Regions from separate parts of the Permianibacter fluminis genome, predicted to be linked through region 3. Evidence: predicted binding sites of a transcription regulator. Region 3 holds the regulator's gene; each other region holds the start of a gene.
The links. Region 3 encodes sigma-54, which starts transcription at its own class of promoters, with help from an activator protein. Its sites were predicted from a motif close to ANTGGCATNNANNTTGCTNT; they were not measured.
Positions count from the first base shown of each region.

Region 1: HPT27_RS06060 (CmpA/NrtA family ABC transporter substrate-binding protein) is a predicted target of sigma-54. The motif match lies at 1,854-1,873, and genes of this name have one in related genera.
Region 2: HPT27_RS08340 (pilin) is a predicted target of sigma-54. The motif match lies at 1,990-2,009, and genes of this name have one in related genera.

Region 1 covers NZ_JABMEG010000001.1:1,378,990-1,382,268, forward strand. The annotation lists gene ntrB (nitrate ABC transporter permease) at 1-355, opposite strand, end outside; gene HPT27_RS06060 (CmpA/NrtA family ABC transporter substrate-binding protein) at 352-1,632, opposite strand; gene HPT27_RS06065 (ANTAR domain-containing response regulator) at 2,091-2,657, opposite strand; gene nirB (nitrite reductase large subunit NirB) at 3,224-3,279, shown strand, end outside.
Region 2 covers NZ_JABMEG010000001.1:1,933,370-1,936,648, reverse strand. The annotation lists gene HPT27_RS08350 (sulfatase-like hydrolase/transferase) at 1-1,175, opposite strand, end outside; tRNA gene HPT27_RS08345 (tRNA-Thr) at 1,314-1,389, opposite strand; gene HPT27_RS08340 (pilin) at 2,146-2,634, shown strand; gene pilB (type IV-A pilus assembly ATPase PilB) at 2,746-3,279, shown strand, end outside.
Region 3 covers NZ_JABMEG010000003.1:106,087-109,365, reverse strand. The annotation lists gene lptB (LPS export ABC transporter ATP-binding protein) at 1-413, shown strand, start outside; gene HPT27_RS18555 (RNA polymerase factor sigma-54) at 501-2,144, shown strand; gene hpf (ribosome hibernation promoting factor) at 2,426-2,713, shown strand; gene rapZ (RNase adapter RapZ) at 2,904-3,279, shown strand, end outside.

The DNA of each region.
Region 1 (3,279 bases), on a different contig from region 3:
CATTGTCATAGAACGGATCGGCAAACAACGCGGCGGCCGCCTGCCAGGTTGCCAGCGGGCCGGGCAACTCCGGGCGCAACTGTGCCAGCCAGGTCCAGATCATCAGCAGCAGTGCAAGGCCAAGCAGTGGCGGCAATAGCAACTGCGTCAGCGCGCGCAAACGTTCGCGATTGACCTGTGCACGCAGGGCAAACTCCGCTTCGTGTTTGGCCAGCACTGCGGCCCGAAGTGTCGCCTGCTCCGTGCGCTGCTGGCGTTGCCGATGCGTTTGCTCGACGCCGGGATCTGGCGTGTTTGGTGCTGTTGATATTGATGCCACTGCCGGCACCGCGCTCAACTGTCTTGCCGTATTCATGCCGCCACACCTTGCGCGCTGTTGAGGCTGAAGCTGGCAGCGTAACGGGCCGGCTCCTTGCCATCCCAGATCTTGCCGTCGATCAGCTTGCTGCTGCGCAGGACGTCGCTGGGTACCGGGACTTTCGCTGCGGCTGCCGCTTGCTTGTAAATCGCGATCTGGTTGATCTGACTGGCGACGGACAGATAATCCGGCTCGCTGCTCAGCAGACCCCAGCGTCGGTGCTGGGTGAGAAACCACATGCCGTCGGACAAATACGGAAACGTCACCTGACCGTCGTTGTAGAACTTCATGTAGTTCGGATCCTGCCAGCGCCGGCCGATGCCATTGTCGTACTGGCCGAGAAAGCGCGACTCGATCACCTCGGCCGGCGCGTTGACATAGGCTTTGCCGGCAATCAATTTGGCCACGGTCGCGCGGTTGCGCGGATCGTCGATAAACCGCGATGCTTCCAGCAAGGCGGCAGTGAGTGCCCGCGCGGTGTTGGGATGCTGCTGGACAAACGCCGCCGTGCAGCCGAGCACCTTCTCCGGATGATCGGTCCAGATGTCTTGCGAGGTGGCGAGCGTGAAACCGATTTTGTCGAAGATGGCGCGGGCATTCCACGGCTCGCCAACACAGAAGCCGTCCATGTTACCGACCCGCATGTTGGCGACCATTTGTGGCGGCGGCACCACAATGGTTTTGACATCCTGAAACGGATGCACGCCGATGCTGGCCAGATAGTAATACAGCCACATCGCATGGGTGCCGGTCGGAAAGGTCTGGGCAAAGGTGTATTCGCGCGGATTTTTCTGAATGTGTTTGGCCAGCGACTCGCCATCACGCACGCCTTGCTCATTCAGCTGGTTCGACAGGGTTATCGCCTGACCGTTGTGATTCAGGTTCATCAGCACGGCCATGTCTTTCTTGCTGCCACCAATGCCCAGATGCACGCCGTACACGAGTCCGTATAAGACGTGCGCGGCATCCAGCTCGCCATTCACCAGCTTGTCGCGTACGGCGGCCCATGATGCCTCCTTGTTCGGCACAATCTCGATGCCATATTTTTTGTCAAAGCCCATTTGCGAGGCGACGATCACCGACGCGCAATCAGTCAGCGGAATAAAGCCAACCTGTACCCGGGTCTTCTCCGGCTTGTCGCTGCCTGCGGCCCAGGCTTGTCGCTGCGGCAACCAGCCGGCAACGGCGAGAGCGCTGGCGGCCAGCGCCAACTGTTTGCCAAACAGGCGCCGACCGCCGTTGATGACATCGGCGCTGATCCCCGCATCAGCGATCGCTGGCACGCTGGTGACATCGCCTGTTGGCGATGATTCATTGGCGGCGGTGCTATCACTTGTTGCGGCGGTAGTGGCGGGTTCGGCAGCAGTCTTCAGCAGGGCGACAGTCATGGCATTCTCCAAAAATGAAAACGGCGTCCGATGTCCTGCACGTTGCTGCAGGGCATGGGACGCCGTTGTCCGAACTGATGAGGAAAATTCAACTTTGCACAATGAAGAGAGCAAAGCGCATGCCAGCAAACCCGATTTCAGCCGATGCGCGCTTTGCGGCCGGCGTACTGTGGATTGCAGCGGCATGACGACGGCATTTCGGCAAACTCTGCGCACCGCCGTGAAGCAGCTTGCACCATTTCGCGGCCCCAGATTGATCGCGGCGATGCCTGTTGCCGTAACTTCGCTTGTGGCAGTGACTGTGCCTGTGACTGTGACGTATCGCTGCTACTGTGATGACGTTGTCACGACTGCCAACGCTTCAGCAGGTCGCTGGCCACTTCGGCGAGCGAGCGGCGGTTGCGCATGGCTCTATCGCGCAACTTGCGATAGGCCGTTTCTTCATTCAAGCCATCGCGCGCCATTAGCAGGCCCTTGGCAGTCGCCACCGATTGCCTCTCGTGTTGTTGCTGGGTGATGGCGTCAAGTTCGGTCAAGCGCTGCTGGTCCTGGCGGAAACGGGCGGCGGCGATACGCATGATCGGTGGCAATTTGCTGGCATCAATGCCTTCTACCGAGTAAATGCTGACGCCGGCCGCCATCGCCGCGCTGATGCTGGCATCGGAATCGTCGTTGCTGAACATCAACATCGGCCGGGGCGCATGGCTGTTGACCACACACAGTGATTCCAGCACATCGCGTGATGGCGAGGCGGTGTCGATCAAGATCAGATCCGGTTGAAAATCGGCAACCCGGCGCAGCAAACCGATCGCGCCTTCCATTTCCTGCACCGATTCAATACCCGCCTGCCGCAGTGCGGCGACCACCGGATCGATGCGGTCGTTGCTGTCTGCCACCACCAGCACTCGCATGTCATGACCTCCACTAACCCGGCGATCTGCTGCAAGCGACGGGCCGCATCACGTCCGATTCCTTATAACCATCACATGCGCTGCCTGTGGGCATTGGCTTGCGGCAGTCGTGACATTATGTCTTGCAGTGATGTCTCGCCGGGGTGCATCGCAGGCGAGCGGTTTTGGGGCGTGGGCTTGGTGCAAGTGAGCGGATCGTGGTTGGCACTGGTGCACGTGCGAGTGATGAAGCGGCCATCGAGTTCATCACGGTCACCATCAGCAATTCAAATTTGTCACCAGTTCATCTTCGTTTTTTAGCGGGAGAAATGCCGTACGGACTGGCTGTCGCGAGTCACTGCACCGATTCGGTGGCGGATTTGCACCGACAGTGTGCATATTTCTGTTCTATCCCGCTCTTTCGCGCGCGCAACAAGCCGCCGCGACGAGCGCTGCCATCAGCGTTGGCAACGCTGGCATCTGAATTGCAATCCATTTCGGCAAGACAACGGCGTCTTGTGTCCCGACTGGCGATTTCGCTAGCCGCGGCACAAGCGCCGTTTTTGCTTTTTGCGCAGGAGCGGCCGATGAAACAACAACTGGTGCTGGTCGGCAATGGCATGGCCGGCATGAAAGTCATTGA
Region 2 (3,279 bases), on a different contig from region 3:
AAGTACGGATAATGTGAAACACAAAAATGTGACACTAAAAACAGCGGTTTATCCGATGTTTTAGCCAAAACTTGTTGAAGCTTTTGATCGTGATGATCAGGCAAATACGCACCTTTTGAAGCGCGATTTCCGTAACTATTTGGCAAAATATACTGGCTACCCGGAACAAAATGCATGAAGAGATTATTCAATGGCAAGTCAGCGATGGTAGAAATAAGGAAGTCAATGGCCCCCATTCTTGGGCCGACCACCTCATCGAACCCATATCGCTGATCGATATTTGCAAACAGCCTTTCATCCATAGCGAAGACGGTGCGATAACCTGCGTTATGAAAATCATAAGCTATCGAGCGATCCGTTTTTACCGTCTCAATCGGCGTCAAGTTAAAACGAGCGCCACTATCGACAGCATCAAGTCCAGTCAAAATGCCGGACCAAGATCCAAAGGTCCTCGGTACGCTCGGAACCGAATCAGCGAACCAGTGCATCTGCTCAATTTTTGAAATAAAATTAGAAAAATTCTCTTCGTGATAGCGGCCAAGCTGAAACGGAGAGAAGGAGTCGACACCAATTATTATAACGTTCGGCTGGCTTGTTTTAGCGGCCGGACTGAACCCTGAGTCGATATTATGGCTAATGGTGATTGCGAGCAAAATGGCCGCTGCCGCATAAACCGTTTTCTTTCGATTGGCCAACCACAACGCCACTAACATTGGCACCGCGACTAATAACGACAATATTGCAGCGACCACTATTTCGGTCACGGTATTTCGCAAATATATCGGCACCAACAAGTCGAATCGCGACCCACTGTATATGACGTTGTTGGCAAATCCTATTGCCATCCATGAAAGCAACGTATACAGCAAGAAGGTTGGAACAAAAGTTCGATACCGCCAACTCCGACGCACCATGAAAAATGCCACAGTGCGATAAGTCAACCAAACCAGTCCAGCCCAGAGAATGAACGATAGCAATAGAAACAGCGCCAATTGAGTAGTCAGATAGCTACTGGAGGTCAGCACAGTGACAATGATGTCCAACTGCATACCCTTAGAAGCGGACCCCACCAAGGTCGGCACCAAGAATTGCAAGTAGAATACGAAACCGAGCGAACACAAAGCCAACAACCGCAAAATCAGTAGTTGACGGCTCAATTTAGTGGAAAGGACCATAGCGAGGATTCTGTCTGACCGAGACTAGCGGCAAGGATGACCCAAGCTGCATGTTCAGACAAGGGCGTCCTTTCAACCCTAAGCATGGGCATCGAGTAACAAGAGGACAGATGATCGTTTGAGCTGTGTATGGAAAGATGGTGCCGGGGATAGGAGTCGAACCTACGACCTTCGCATTACGAATGCGCTGCTCTACCAACTGAGCTACACCGGCGTCTTAATGCACGTACCGCGGCGCGACAGTATAAGGACTCGCCTAGGAAGGCTCAAGTATCACATTTGACATTGGTCAGCACATTGTCGAGAAGTAAGCCAAAGCTTGATAGCCACACTGCCAAGCAATTTGAACGCCCGAAGAACTACGACAATCTCTGCAGTTCGGGTCAAAACAACTCGCCGCTTTCCGACCCCGACCGTAGTCCAAACAGGGCGGCACGTGACGTTGTGGAGTAGGTCGTGCTCCAACTGGAGAAGCGTCCATGCTGATAAAGTTGGATATGCGTGGGTTGGCCATAGCCTTGCAGACAGCGGCTCAACATCGTTTTTTTTTGAACCACCTAGTCTTTGGAAAGACTGGCCTTACTTCTAGGGCCCCTCCCCGGATACCCGCCCTGTTTTTAATAGGCCACTGACAAATATTGTCACAAGCTGCCGCGCAATCGAGAAGGGGCACACGCCCTACCCCTAGCGAAGTACGGTATAGGAATACCCGCAATTGTGAGGCACCTCACAAATAAGTCTATGTAGAGAGCAATTTATCTGGGCTGGCGCGTTCCCAGACCGGCAGAATGCTGGGAAGTTGACCCATCAAATATTTGGCACGATACTTGCTGGCGTACTGATAACACTGGTCGGTCGCCCGTACGCTGCATTCGTTGTTGGGGCGTACGAGACGCGCCAGTGGCGGATTTGGGATTTTCACCTATCCTGAATTGACTGGCCATACCTTCCCCTGTGAGGAGCTTTAAACATGAAATCAGTGCAAAAGGGCTTTACCCTTATCGAACTCATGATCGTCGTTGCGATTATCGGTATCTTGGCTGCCGTTGCGTTGCCAGCTTACCAAGACTATCTCAAGCGCTCGAAGGTTTCCGAAGTGGCCGCGGCTGCCGGTGCCTGCAAAATTTCCGTTGCAGAGTTCTTCGCCGCCAACCCGAATACTGTCCCTTCGTCCGCCAATGCGGCCGGCTGCTCGACTGACTCGGCTGGCGTCAGTCAGTACGTTGAACAAATTGCCGTTTCGGGCAATGTCATCACTGTCGAAATCCAGAACATTGATCCGGATTTGTACAACGAACAACTTATGCTGAAGGCTTGCACGAATGCCAGCGGTGGCTTGGCTGGCGGTTCCTGCTCGGATGCTGCTTCCGGCGACACCATCAAGGCATGGCGCTGCTACACTGGAGCATCGGCTAGTCTGTTCAAGTTGTTCCCGGCTAACTGCCGTAACAGCTCGTAAGTTACTGTTGTTTAGGACAAAGGCGAGCTTGGCTCGCCTTTGTTTTTTTAAGATTGTCCATTACCTTTATCTGAAAGCTGCTAATGAAAAGAATCTGTCGGAACAACTGAAATGAGCACACCGGGTACCAAAATGGCCTTGGGCGGCCTGCCACGACGGCTGGTCACAGACGGCATTCTTGAAGAGGGCATCGCTCAAGAGGCGTTGGCTCAGGCGGTTAAGACCAAGCAGCCCTTCGTTAGCTATGTTGTCCAGAATAAGCTAGCCAAAGCTCACGTTCTTGCGAATATAGCGTCCCAGGAGTTCGGCGCGCCGCTGTTTGACATCGAGGCGATGGATCAAGATCTGATTCCAAAGGAACTGGTCGAAGAAGCCATCATCCGGCAGCACCGGACCATGCCACTGTTCAAGCGCGGTAACCGGTTGTTCGTTGCCATCTCGGATCCGACCAATCTCGAAGCCCTGGACAAGGTCCGGTTCCATACCGGCATGAGCATTGAAGGCATTCTGGTTGAGGATGACAAGCTCGGCCGTGCCATCGACAAACTGCTCGATGCCAAGGATGCCGGCAGTTTCGAGGGCATGGATGAGGACCTCGACAACCTCGATATTCAAGGCGGTGATGAGGAGCCGGCCGGCGATGAC
Region 3 (3,279 bases):
TGAATCCGGCATTGACCGATGCGGATAGGCAGCAGAAGCTGGAGGCCTTGCTGGACGAGTTTCACATCGGACATTTGCGCAAAAGTCTGGGCATGGCATTATCGGGCGGTGAACGCCGCCGCGTCGAAATTGCCCGGGCGCTGGCCGCCGAGCCGCGCTTCATTTTGCTTGACGAACCGTTCGCCGGTGTCGACCCGATCTCGGTGCTGGAAATCAAGCGCATCATCCAGCACCTGCGCGATCGGGGCCTCGGCATTCTGATTACCGATCACAATGTCCGTGAAACCTTGACGGTTTGTGAACGCGCGTACATTGTCAGCGAAGGCCGACTGATTGCCGATGGCGCACCGGAAGCGATTCTGGCCAACCAGCAGGTCCGGCAAGTGTATCTGGGAGAACATTTCACGCTGTAAGCCGATCAGATTCTGCAGATTGGTTTATAGTGAAGTTAAGGGCGCCGCGACCACAGACGGCACTGACATGGTAGTCAAACCAGAAGAATGAAACCCTCACTCCAACTACGCATCAGCCAACAGCTTACGATGACGCCGCAATTGCAGCAGGCGATCAAGCTGTTGCAGCTGTCCAGTCTGGAGTTGCAGACCGAAATCCAGCAGGCGCTGGACTCCAATCCCATGCTCGAAGTCAGTGAGCCGGGTGACGAAGCCGACGACGGCTTCGAGGCGGTCGAGCAAGAACAAGCCAGCGAACGCGATCAGAATGAAAGCGCCGCCGATCGCGCTGACAGCGAGGCCGAATTCAGCGGTACCGACTTTTCCGACAGCAATTATGCCGATTCGGACTATGCCGACAGCCGCGCCGGCGAGAGCGACTTTGGCGAGCCGGAATTTTCCAGCAGCGCCAGCGGTAGCGAAGCTGATCGTGAATTGGGGGCTGACGAGCACACACCTGACACCAGCGAAGCTTTGCAACAGCAAGATCTGAATGCGGAATTGCCGGTCGATGCCCAGTGGGAAGATTGGGACTTCAGTTCGCCTGCCGGTGGCAGCGGCAATCGGGAAGGCGATGACGATTACGAATTCCAGGGCGAGACCCGGGAAAGTCTGCATGACCATTTGCGCTGGCAACTGAATCTGACCCCGTTCAGCGACACCGATCGCGCGATCGCCGAAGCCATTATCGACGCCATTGATGACGACGGCTATTTGCGCACCAGCTGCCCGGATCTCTACGAAAGCCTGAATGAAGAAGGCAATCTCGATCTGGACGAAGTCGAAGCCGTGCTGCGGCGCCTGCAGCAATTTGATCCGCCTGGGGTCGCTGCCCGCGATTTGCGCGAGTGTCTGCTGTTGCAGCTGCGGCAGGCCCGCAACGGCAATGATCGGATAAGCCAAGCTGAGCTGATCGTCCGCGACTATTTGCCGTTGCTGGCCGCGCGCGATTTCAAAACCCTGATGCGGAAAACCCGGCTCAGCGAAGATCAGCTGCGTGACGCCATTGCCGCGATACAGCGGTTGAATCCGCGGCCCGGTAGCGCGATGACCCAGAACGCTGCCGAATACGTCACCCCGGATGTCATTGTCAGCAAGAAACGCAATCGCTGGACGGTGGAGCTGAATCCGGAAATTGCGCCACGGCTGCGAATCAACTCCAGTTACGCCAGCCTCATCCAGCGCACCCGCACCGCCGCCGACAACAGCTTCTTGCGCAACCATCTGCAGGAAGCCAAATGGTTCATCAAGAGCCTGCAAAGCCGCAACGAGACGCTGCTGAAAGTCGCGACCTCGATCGTCGAGCAGCAGATTGGTTTCTTCGAGCATGGCGAAGAAGCGATGAAACCGATGGTGCTGGCCGATATCGCCGAGCTGCTTGGCATGCACGAGTCGACCATTTCGCGGGTGACCACCCAGAAATACATGCACACCCCACGCGGCATTTTTGAACTGAAATATTTTTTCTCCAGCCATCTGGCAACCACCGCCGGCGGCGAAGCTTCGAGCACCGCCATCCGCGCCCGTATCCGCAAACTGATCGATTCTGAGGAGGCCAACAAACCCCTGAGTGACAGTCAAATTGCCCAGATTCTGGCGAAGGACGGCATTGTCGTGGCACGGCGCACGGTCGCGAAGTACCGCGAAGCCATGTCCATACCGCCATCCAGCGAACGCAAGACGCTGGGCTGAGCCCGACCGACGTATTGGTCAGGCAACAAGTGTTTAGCAAGCGAGTCTGAGTAGCGACTCAGAAAAGAGGGTCTGGAGCGACACTCCAGAAATAGGTTCCACACCAGGCGCGGCAAGGTTGGCTGGCGTTGGGGTGGGAAAGCAGAACCGGGTTTGACCGGTGTCAACGGGACCAGCTTGAAAAGCCGGCCACCATGCACCATGTTGTAAGTGCAGCCATGATGAGGGAACCGCCGCTGCCAGCGACGACCTTTGATCTGGCGCCGAAAGAGGAAGCCACTATGCAAATCAACCTGACCGGCCACCATGTCGAGATCACTGACGCTCTGCGCAGCTTCGTCAATGACAAATTCGAGCGGCTAAACCGCCATTTTGATCACATCAATAACGTCCATGTCATTCTGAGTGTGGAAAAACTGCGTCAGAAAGCCGAAGCCAAACTGCACGTCAACGGCGGCGAAATCTTCGCTGACTGTGAAGACGGCGACATGTATGCCGCCATTGATTTGCTGATGGACAAACTCGACCGTCAGGTCAAAAAGCACAAGGAAATGCTGCGCGGCCATTGAGCCCCACGCCTCAAGTCCTTGTTTTCATGATGAAAGGTGATTTCAGTAGAAAAAAGGAGCCGACCCGGCTCCTTTTTTTATTCCCTTTCACGTGAGCCGGTCACACCGCCTTTTGCGGCAAATTTCACCAGTTTGACCGGACGTCCGTGCTAAGCTTTTGCCACTCCCCCGCTCTGAAATTGCATGGCTCATGGCTCTGGTTCTGCTCAGTGGTCGCTCTGGTTCCGGCAAATCGGTGGCGCTGCGCGCGCTGGAAGATCAGGGCTATTACTGCGTCGACAATATTCCGGTCAGCCTGATCCCGACCCTGGTGCAGAAAGTCCGGCACGAACACGCCGAGCTCGCCTTTTCCATCGATGCCCGCAACCAGCTGGAAGAGCTGGCCCAGTTTGATCAGGTCTACGAGCAACTGCTCGACCAAGCCAGCCGACCGCTGGTCATTTTCACCGACGCCGAAGAAAGCACCCTGCTGAAACGCTTCAGCGAAACCCGCCGTCGGCATCCGCTGACCCACGCCGGTCTGTCGCTCAATGAAGCCATTGCCCGCGAACGCGAGCTGCTGAGCC